One region of the Kribbella sp. NPDC031520 genome, then DNA from elsewhere that is predicted to be linked to it. Evidence: riboswitches for the same ligand, from Rfam matches in the RefSeq annotation. Region 1 holds a riboswitch; the other holds the start of a gene.
The links. A riboswitch is a leader RNA that binds a small molecule or an ion and turns the genes downstream of it on or off. The one in region 1 is predicted to bind S-adenosylmethionine.

Region 2: linked by a shared signal. The riboswitch ahead of ACZ5BU_RS13530 (aminotransferase class V-fold PLP-dependent enzyme) and the one ahead of thrC (threonine synthase) in region 1 are both predicted to bind S-adenosylmethionine.

Annotation. Positions count from the first base shown of each region.
Region 1 is NZ_JBVIKS010000003.1:631,856-636,603, reverse strand. Features, by position in the region: gene ACZ5BU_RS18435 (hypothetical protein) at 1-273, opposite strand, end outside; gene ACZ5BU_RS18430 (Fic family protein) at 443-1,606, shown strand; gene ACZ5BU_RS18425 (DNA-3-methyladenine glycosylase family protein) at 1,636-2,580, shown strand; SAM riboswitch class I at 2,646-2,785, shown strand; gene thrC (threonine synthase) at 2,799-4,055, shown strand; gene ACZ5BU_RS18415 (ubiquitin-like small modifier protein 1) at 4,052-4,327, shown strand; gene ACZ5BU_RS18410 (VOC family protein) at 4,382-4,748, shown strand, end outside.
Region 2 is NZ_JBVIKS010000002.1:1,008,880-1,013,627, forward strand. Features, by position in the region: gene ACZ5BU_RS13515 (FtsK/SpoIIIE family DNA translocase) at 1-1,087, opposite strand, end outside; partial or broken gene ACZ5BU_RS13520 (DUF4184 family protein) at 1,139-1,906, opposite strand; gene ACZ5BU_RS13525 (DinB family protein) at 1,909-2,448, opposite strand; SAM riboswitch class IV at 2,613-2,726, shown strand; gene ACZ5BU_RS13530 (aminotransferase class V-fold PLP-dependent enzyme) at 2,743-4,107, shown strand; gene ACZ5BU_RS13535 (prolyl oligopeptidase family serine peptidase) at 4,121-4,748, opposite strand, start outside.

The DNA.
Region 1 (4,748 bases):
CGCCGGGTCCCCGGTCAGCAGGAACGAGATCAGTACGCCGACGACGTACAGCGGCAGCATCGGCAACCCGATCAGGCAGAAGTACTGCCACGAATGCCGCTCCTCGTGCCGCACCAGCTTCTCGTCGTCGAAGTACTCCCGCCCGTTCTTGCTCAGGATCACGTTCCCGATCGTGAACGCCCCCGCGACCGGAAACCCGAGCTTGTACCCGTTCGCGAAGAACAACCCCCGCGGCCCCCGGCTGAACTCAACCCGCCCCAGCGCCCCGACCAACGCCCCCGCTAGCGTAGACAGATTGAGAAAGTTCCCCACCAACTTCACCCACTGCCAGCCAGTCATGGGGTCAGTATCGAGCTGATGTCTCGATGTCGCAATTCTTAGGACACATCGGATACCATGTCCTAAGAATTAAGACATTGAGACATTGAGACATCGGAGCCTGATGACCATCTTCCGCACGCCGGAGCCGGACCTCGAGGATCAGCAGGTCCTCGAGCAGATCCACGCCTACCGCTCCGAGCTGGCCGACGTGCTCCGAGTGCCACGGCGCTGGGTCGGTGGGCTTCGGCGGAGCATGCTGGCCCGGGCGATTCAGGGCTCGAACAGCATCGAGGGATACGACGTCAAGCTCGACGACGCTGCCGCCGCTCTCGACGACGAAGAAGCGTTGAGCGCCGACGACCGTACGTTCGCCGAGATCCGCGGCTACCGTCAGGCCCTCGGCTACGTCCTTGCGATGGCTAAGGATCCGGACTTCCGGCTGGACGTGTCAGCCGTTCGGGGCATGCATTTCATGATGCTCAGCCACGACCTGTCCAAGAGCCCGGGCAGCTACCGGCAGGGCGTCGTGTACGTGCACGACGAGGCCAGCGGCGAGAACGTCTATGAAGGGCCGCCCGCGGAGGACGTGCCCGGCCTGGTGTCCGAGCTGACCGACGACCTGATGGCCGGGGGTACCGCGGACTCGTTGGTGCAGGCCGCGATGGCGCACTTGAACCTGGTGATGATCCACCCGTTCCGCGACGGGAACGGCCGGATGGCGCGAGCGTTGCAGACGCTTGTCCTGTCCCGAGGTGGGATCGGAGAGCCGGCGTTCTCCAGCATCGAGGAGTGGCTGGGCAGCAACACCGAGGAGTACTACGCCGTGCTCGCGGCCACCGGTGCCGGCGCCTGGCGCCCGGAGCGATCGGCCGACCTGTGGGTTAAGTTCAACCTCCGGGCGCATCACATCCAGGCGCAGACGGTTCGGCGGCGGTATCGCGAAGCCGGCAAGCTCTGGCAGGCGTTCGACGAGCTGATCGAGCAGCACGGTTTGGCCGAGCGCGTCGCCGATGAGCTCTTCGACGCCTCGCTGGGATTCCGGATGCGTCGGGCAACCTACGTACGGCGTGCGGGGATCGAGGAGCGGACCGCCACCCGTGATCTGGCGCGCCTGACCGAGCTCGGGCTGTTGCGTCCGGTCGGTGAGACCAAGGGCCGGCATTACGTGATGGGCCAGGCGCTGGCGGACGTCGTACAGACGGTGCTCTCGAGCCGCGACGCGATCGTCGATCCCTACCCCTGGATGCGCGAGCGTTTGGCGTCGGCGCCGAGACCGGCGCGGTAGTTGTCGGTCGGGTGAGTAAGACTTGGCGGGTGAGTTCGGTGGTGCGGGTCTGGCGGGCTGGGCGGGTGGTGGATCCGCATTCGGTGATCGGTGGGTTGCGGAAGGGGCCCGGGGATCCGGCGTACGTGTTCGACGCGGGGCGGCGGACCGTGTGGCGGGCGACCCGGACGCCGGACGGGCCGGTGCTGTTGCGGTTGACGCCGTACGCCGGGGCCGTCGAGGCGGAGGCGTGGGGGCCGGGGGCCGAGTGGGCGCTGGACGGCGTACCGGAGCTGCTCGGGGAGCGGGACAGCTGGGACGGGTTCGAGCCGCTGCCGGAGCATCGGGTACTGGTGGACGCGGCGCGGCGCTTCCCGCATCTCCGGGTGCCGCGGTCGCGGGCTGTGTTCGAGGCGATGGCGGCCGCGGGGATCGAGCAGGTGGTGACCGGTAAGGAGGCGTTCCGCGCGTGGCGGTTGCTGCTGCGTGAGTACGGCGAACCCGCGCCGGGGCCTGGCCGGCAGGGCGACCGGGTGATGATGGTGCCGCCGTCGCCGGAGGAGTGGCGGCTGATCCCGTCGTGGCAGTTCCTGCGGGCGGGAGTCGAGAACCGGCGGTCGCGGGTGGTGCTGACGGCGGCGTCCCGGGCGCGCGCGTTGGAGCGGACGCTCGAGCTGACCGACGGTGCGGAGATCGAGCGGCGGCTGCGGTCGCTGCCCGGTGTGGGCGTGTGGACGGCGGCCGAAGTACGTCAGCGGGCGCACGGTGACGCGGACGCGTTCTCGTTCGCGGACTACCACGTGTCACGGAACGTGTCGTACGCGCTGATCGGCGAGGAGCTGGACGACGACGGCACCGCCGAGCTGATCGAGCCGTACCGCGGCCACCGTTTCCGCGTCCAGCGCCTGATCGAACTCGCCGGCATCGGCCACCCCCGCTTCGGCCCGCGCAAATCGCTGCCGACCCACACCCCGGGAGCCACCCACCGGCTCTGAGATCGCGCGTCTCGGATGGTGGGATCACGGGACACAATATGGACCCGATTGGGTAATCTCGGGGGAGCTCATCCAGAGGGATTGAGGGAAACGGCCCGTTGACGTCCCGGCAACCCTCCCCGCCGTAGGCCCGTCCGGGCCGACAGCGAGGGACCGGTGCCAAATCCGTCCCGCGCCGAGATCCGGCGACCGGGGAAGATGAGGAGGGAACCTCACTCATGAGCCAGAGCGCCCACACCATCCGTGAAGGTGCCTTCGGCAACGGTACGCACCTCAGCTGCCGCGCCTGTGGTGCGAAGTCGCCGCTGGGTCCGTTCTACGCCTGTATGGAGTGCTTCGGTCCGCTGGAGGTCGGGTACGACTACCCGACGATCACCCGCGAACAGATCGAGGCCGGCCCGAAGAACATCTGGCGGTACCAGCCGCTGCTGCCCGTCCCCGTCGACGTGGCGAGCTTCCCGAACACCGAGCCCGGCTACACCCGGCTCGTCGACGCACAGAACCTGGCCCGCGAGCTCGGCCTGCGCAAGCTGTGGGTGAAGGACGACTCCGGCAACCCGACGCACTCGTTCAAGGACCGGGTGGTCGCTTCAGCTTTGAGCGCGACCCGCGAGCTCGGCATGAAGGTCTTCGCCTGCCCCTCCACCGGTAACCTGGCCAACGCGGTCGCCGCAGCCGCCGCTCGCGCCGGTATCCGCTCGGTCGTGTTCATCCCGTACGACCTCGAGCGCCCGAAGGTGATCACCACCGCCGTGTACGGCGGCACCCTGGTCGCCGTCGAGGGCAACTACGACGACGTGAACAAGCTCGCGTCCGAGATCGCCGGTGAGGAGGAGGGCTGGGCGTTCGTCAACGTCAACGTCCGGCCGTACTACTCCGAGGGCTCCAAGACGCTCGCGTTCGAGATCGCCGAGCAGCTCGGGTGGCGGCTGCCGGAGCAGATCGTCGTACCGGTCGCGTCCGGGTCGCAGCTGACCAAGATCGACAAGGGCTTCACCGAGCTCGGCAAGCTCGGGCTCGTCGACGCCACCGATTACAAGGTGTACGGCGCGCAGGCGACCGGCTGCTCCCCGGTGGCGCAGGCGTTCCGGGACGGGCACGACGTGGTGAAGCCGGTGAAGCCGGACACCATCGCGAAGTCGCTCGCGATCGGCAACCCGGCCGACGGGCCGTACGTGCTGGACGTGGCCCGCCGTACCAACGGCGCCATCGAGGACGTCTCCGACGAAGAGGTCGTCGAGGGCATCCAGTTGCTGGCGCGGACCGAGGGCATCTTCGCCGAGACCGCCGGCGGGGTGACCGTCGCGACGCTGAAGAAGCTGATCGCGACCGGGCAGCTCGATCCCGACGCCGAGACCGTGATCATCAACTCCGGCGACGGGCTGAAGACGCTCGACGCCGTGGCCGACCGGGTCGGCCCCAAGGTGACCATCCCCGCGTCGTACGACGCCTTCGTGAAGGCAGGCCTGCAGTGAGTGTGAGCGTTCGGGTCCCGACCATCCTGCGGCCCTACACCCAGGGGGTGTCCGAGGTGTCCGCCGAGGGCGCGACGCTGACCGAGGTACTCGACTCGCTGGACGCGTCGTACCCGGGCATCAAGGGTCGCGTACTGGACGACTCGGGCGAGCTGCGCCGGTTCGTGAACGTGTACGTCGACGACGACGACGTCCGCTTCGCCGACGGCCTCCAGACCGCGATCAAGGACGGCGGCCAGGTCTCCATCATCCCCGCAGTCGCCGGCGGCTGATTCTCCCCCGGTTCCGGGCGTACTCCGTCCGGAACCGGGGCTATCGTCACCGCTATGGCGACGAAATGGACCCTCGGCGGAGACGCCGCCGACCCGCAGCGCCTGGCAGAGTTCTGGGCTGCCGCGCTCGGCTACATCCTGGAACCCGGGTACGACTATCCGGACGGGGCATCGATCGTGGATCCCGAGGACGTCGGGCCTGCGATCGGGTTCCTCCGCGTCCCCGAACCCAAGACCTCGAAGAACCGGTTCCACATCGACATCCGCGTCGCCGGTTCGGATCAGCACGATGCCGCCGCGATCGAACGCATGCGTACCAAGGCGGCTGAGCTCGTGACCCTGGGAGCCGTTCAGGTCCGCGAGGAGTTCTGGGCTCCCGGAGTACTCGCGAACGTCATCATGCTCGATCCCGAGGGCAACG
Region 2 (4,748 bases), on a different contig from region 1:
GCGGCGCGGACGGCTTCTCGGGCGCGGCGGCCGGGGCCTCGAAGGACGGCTCGAAGGGGGCGTCGGTGGCGCCGTCGACGTCGTACGGCTCCTCGTCGGCAGCCTTGGACTTGGTCTTGCGGCCACGCTTGGGCGCTGCCTCGAGGACGGGCGAGTCGTACGGCTTGACGGTCGGGTCGTTGTCGTCCTCGAGCTCGGCCTTCGCGCGGCGCTGCTTGCGGGTGAGGCGGACCGTGTCGTCGGTCGGCGCGCCCTGGACAGACGGCGCGTCCGCCGGCAGCTCGGTGCGGCCCATCAGTACGTCGAAGGCGGCGCGGAAGCGCAGCGGGATCGCGTACACCGGCGTACCCGTGATCACCAGGGCGCCGAAGATCGACAGCAGCACCAGCAGCGGGGCGGCGACGTACTGCGTGAGCAGGTCGGAGAGGAACGAGGAGATGAAGTACCCGATGGCGCCGCCGGCGTCGCGGAGCGGGCCGTCGGCCGGGTTGTTCGGCCGGGGCAGGCCGTTGGCGATGTGGATCAGGCCGAGGACGCCGAGGCAGACCGCGGTCCACCCGATCACCTGACGACCGGCGGGACCGTTGCGGTCCGGGTGCCGCAGGGTGCGGACCGCGATCACCACGAGCATCAGCGGCAGCGCCCAACCGAGCATGCCGATGCTGCCGCCCACCACTGTCCGTACGGCGTTGCCGACCGAGCCGGGCAGGTCCCACCAGATCGCGGCGGCCACCACGACGGCCAGGCCGATCAGGAACAGGCCGGCGCCGTCACGGCGGTGTTCCGGCTCCAGGTCGCGGGCGCTGTGGCCGATCCCCCGCACCATGCTGCCGAGCAGATGGGCGATGCCGATCCAGACCTTCACGACCCCGCGGCCGAGCGCGAGCATGGCGGCCGCGAACGGTCCTGGTCCGCTGTTCTTGGGCGTGCTGGTCCGCGCCGCGGATGATCCGCCGCGCTTGGAGCTCTGCCCACGCTTCTGGGCGCCTGACGGACGGGAGCGTCCACCAGCAGCCGAACGGGCCGTGCTCGGCCGTTTGGCTGCCGACTTCTGCGCCCGCGCCGGGGAAGACGTGCGGGTCGCCATGTTGATCAGGCTACCCCGATTACCCCACGAGTCCCACGTGTCACACGCCGATCACACCGGCTCATCCGTAGCATCACGGCCAGGACGCAGCCGCCCCAGGTGCCACAGCACGACGTACCAGCCGAGTGCCGCCAGGCCGCCGGAGACGAGCCCGGACAGGGCGAGCCGTACGGCGGGCTCGCCGCCGAGGCCTCCGTCCGCCCGGCTGAGCTCAACGACTGCACCTACTACGGCGAAGAGCACGAGCACGCTCAGCACGAGATACCGCACCCAGCCAGGGGCCGCGTCACGTTGGGTGATGACAGGAGGCGTACGGCGGTACCAGCGGTACAGCCAGACCGCCAGGATCAAGCAGCCGCCGACTGTGCTGACGTACTGGAGGATGCGGTTCACGCTGGCGAGCGCCGCGAACTCGCGGACGAAGTAGCCGTCGCCGTGGGTGAACGAGTCCCACACCACGTGGGTCAACGAGCCAACGACAGCCGACACAACCAGCTAGACGACGTTGGGAAAGCCCTGGGGAGCAGGCAGGCGCGCTGCGAGACCAGGAGGCGCAAGAGCGACCAGTGGCCGCTTCAGGAGCACGTTGAACACGGCAACGAGTAGCAAAGCCAGCAACGGGTCCAGCCAGAACGCAGACGTGAACTTGTGCGTCAGCGTCAACGTGAAGTTGCCGTTGATGTACTTCGTGGCGATCCGGTAGAGCACGTCGACGTACAGCAGGTCAGGTGCCACCGCACCGGCCACCAGCGCCGATACAACGAACGGCCGCCGGACCAGCGGCAGCACGGCCGCCGGATGGGCGAGTGTGAAAGGCACGGTCAGGCCCCTGTAACGCCGTCCAGCTGCTCGCGGAGCAGGTCTGCGTGGCCACAGTGCCGTCCGTACTCGCCGATGAGGTGGATGTAGATCATCCGCAGCGTCGACTCGGTACCACCGAAGGTGAACCGGTCGTCCAGCGAGTGCCCGGCGGCCGCGTCGTCGGACAGCTTCCACTCGGCGATCAGACCGTCGTACGCCGGCTGCGCGTCGGCCGGGTCGATCAACTCGAAGTCGGCGTCCTTCCCGAGCTCGGGCGCGAACAGCGGCTCAGCGGCCTCGGCAGGGTCGGCGGCGAAGTGGATGCGGAACCAGATCCGCTCGACCTTGGTCAGGTGGCGGATCAGGCCGAGCAGTGAGAGGTTCGACGGCGGCGAGGGGCGCGCGGCCAGCTGTTCCGCGGTCAGGCCGGCGCACTTGTACAGCAGCGTGGTCCGGTAGAAGTCGAGATATCCCTGCAGCAGTTCACGTTCGGGGGCGGTCAGCGAACCGTCGGGCCGCTCGACATCGGGGGCGGTCCACACCGCAGCGTTCGTCGTCACGGGCTTATCCAACACCAGCCGCGAGTCAGCACGGGCCACTCGCGCGGATCCGGGTCCGACCGACCCGACTCCAGAATGTTGCTGTCTCACCCCTTGTGCGGTGGTCTCAGATCGTGGGATTCGCACTGGCGTGAGCCGTGGCCCGTTCGTTACCGTTCTCGGCAGGTCATGAGTGTCAGCGACAAGCCCCGGCTCGCTGGCCGGCAACCCTCCTCCGCGGTGGGGTGCCCCGGGTGAAGACCAGGCCGTGCGGATACCCCGTTCGGCAAGCGCGGACTTCCTGGGAGCAGCACCATGTCGATTCTCTCCATCCTCGAACCGGCCAGCGCGACGGCTCAGCGGCCGACAGTGACCCGCCAGGTGACCGGAAACATCCCCACCACCGTCGGCTCGGACCTGCTGGTCCCGCTCGCCGACGGCCGCGTCACCGACTACGCGAACTTCGACCACGGTGCGAGCGCCCCGTGTCTGGAGTCCGTCCGGGCCAGCGTCGAGGCCGCGCTCCCGTCGTACGCCTCGGTGCACCGCGGCAACGGGTACGCGTCCCGGATCACCACCCAGTGGTATGAGCGGGCCCGCGCCGAGGTGCACGCGTTCGTCGGTGCGCGCGACGACGACCAGGTGATCTTCACCCGGCAGACCACCGACGCGCTGAACCTGCTGGCGCACGCGGTACCGGCGGACGCGACCGTGATCGTGTTCGAGTCCGAGCACCACGCCGCGCTGCTCCCCTGGGCGGCCGAGCGGACCGTCCGGCTCAAGGCGCCGGCCAGCCCGGCCGAGGCCGTCACGAACGTCGCCGACGCGCTCCGGCAGGCGCCTGAAGGCCCGCGCCTGGTCGTCGTCACCGGCGCGTCGAACGTGACCGGTGAGATCTTCCCGATCGCGGAGATCGCCAACGTGGCCAAGGCGCACGGCGCGCGGGTCTGCCTGGACGCCGCGCAGCTCGCACCGCACCGCCCGGTCGACATCGCCTCCCTGGACGTCGACTGGGTCGCTCTGTCCGGTCACAAGCTCTACGCGCCGTACGGCGCCGGCGCCCTGATCGGCCGCTCCGACTGGCTCGACGCCGCCGACCCGTACCTGTACGGCGGCGGCGCGACCCACGCGGTCACGAGCGACACCGTGGTGTGGACAACCGGCCCGGCGCGGCACGAGGGCGGCTCCCCCAACGTCATCGGCGCCATCGCGCTGGCAAGCGCCTGCGCCGCGATCACCAGGCACCGCGACGCGATCGAGCAGCACGAGCGCAGCCTGCTGGCCCGCCTGCGCACCGGCCTCGCCCAGATCGACGGCGTCACGACGTACTCGATCTTCGGCGCGGACGCGGACCGGGTCGGCACGGTCTGCTTCACGATCGAGGGCCTGACCTCGACACTCGTGTCCGCCGCACTGAGCGCGGAGTACGGCATCGGCGTCCGGGACGGCAAGTTCTGCGCCCACCCGCTGGTCGGCCACCTGCTCGCCGGCTCCCCCGAGCACGGTACGGCGGTGCGCGCCAGCCTCGGCCTCGGTACGACCCGTGAGCACGTAGACCGGCTCGTCAACGCCGTACGCACGCTGGCCACCACCGGCCCGCGGACGGAGTACGCGGAGACCGCGCACGGCTGTCAGCCGTCCGACGATCCCCGCGACCTCCACGCTCCGCGCATCTGGTAGAGCAGCAGCCCTCCTACTGCTCGGGAGGTACGAGACCTACGTGGTGAGCAGCGAACGCCAGTAGGTCGGCCCACTCCGACGCGATCATCGCGGCAGGTTTGCCGAAGCCATGGCCGGTGTTGACCTCCACCCGGGTCAAGACGGGCTGCGGACCGGACTGGGCGTGCTGCAGCGCAGCGATGAACTTGTGGCTGTGCAGCGGAACCACGCGGTCGTCGTGATCACCTGTGACCACCAGAGTCGCCGGGTACGCCGTGCCGTCGCTGACTCGATGTAGTGGCGAGTAGGCCAGCAGGTCCTCGAACTGATCCGGGTCGTCGGGCAGGCCGTAGTCGGACGCCCACGCAGCTCCCACGGTGAACAGATGGAACCGCAGCATGTCCAGCACGCCCACACCGGGCAGTGCGACCGCGAACAGATCCGGACGCTGCGTCATCACCGCACCAACCAGCAGACCGCCGTTGCTGCGGCCGTGGATCGCCAGCTGTGCCGGTGTCGTCACACCGGTGTCCCGCAGGTGCTCTGCGACCGCGATGAAGTCGTCGAAGACGTTCTGCTTGTTCTTGAGCCGCCCTGCGTCGTGCCACTCGGCCCCGTACTCCCCGCCACCACGGAGGTTCGTGATGACCAGCACTCCCCCG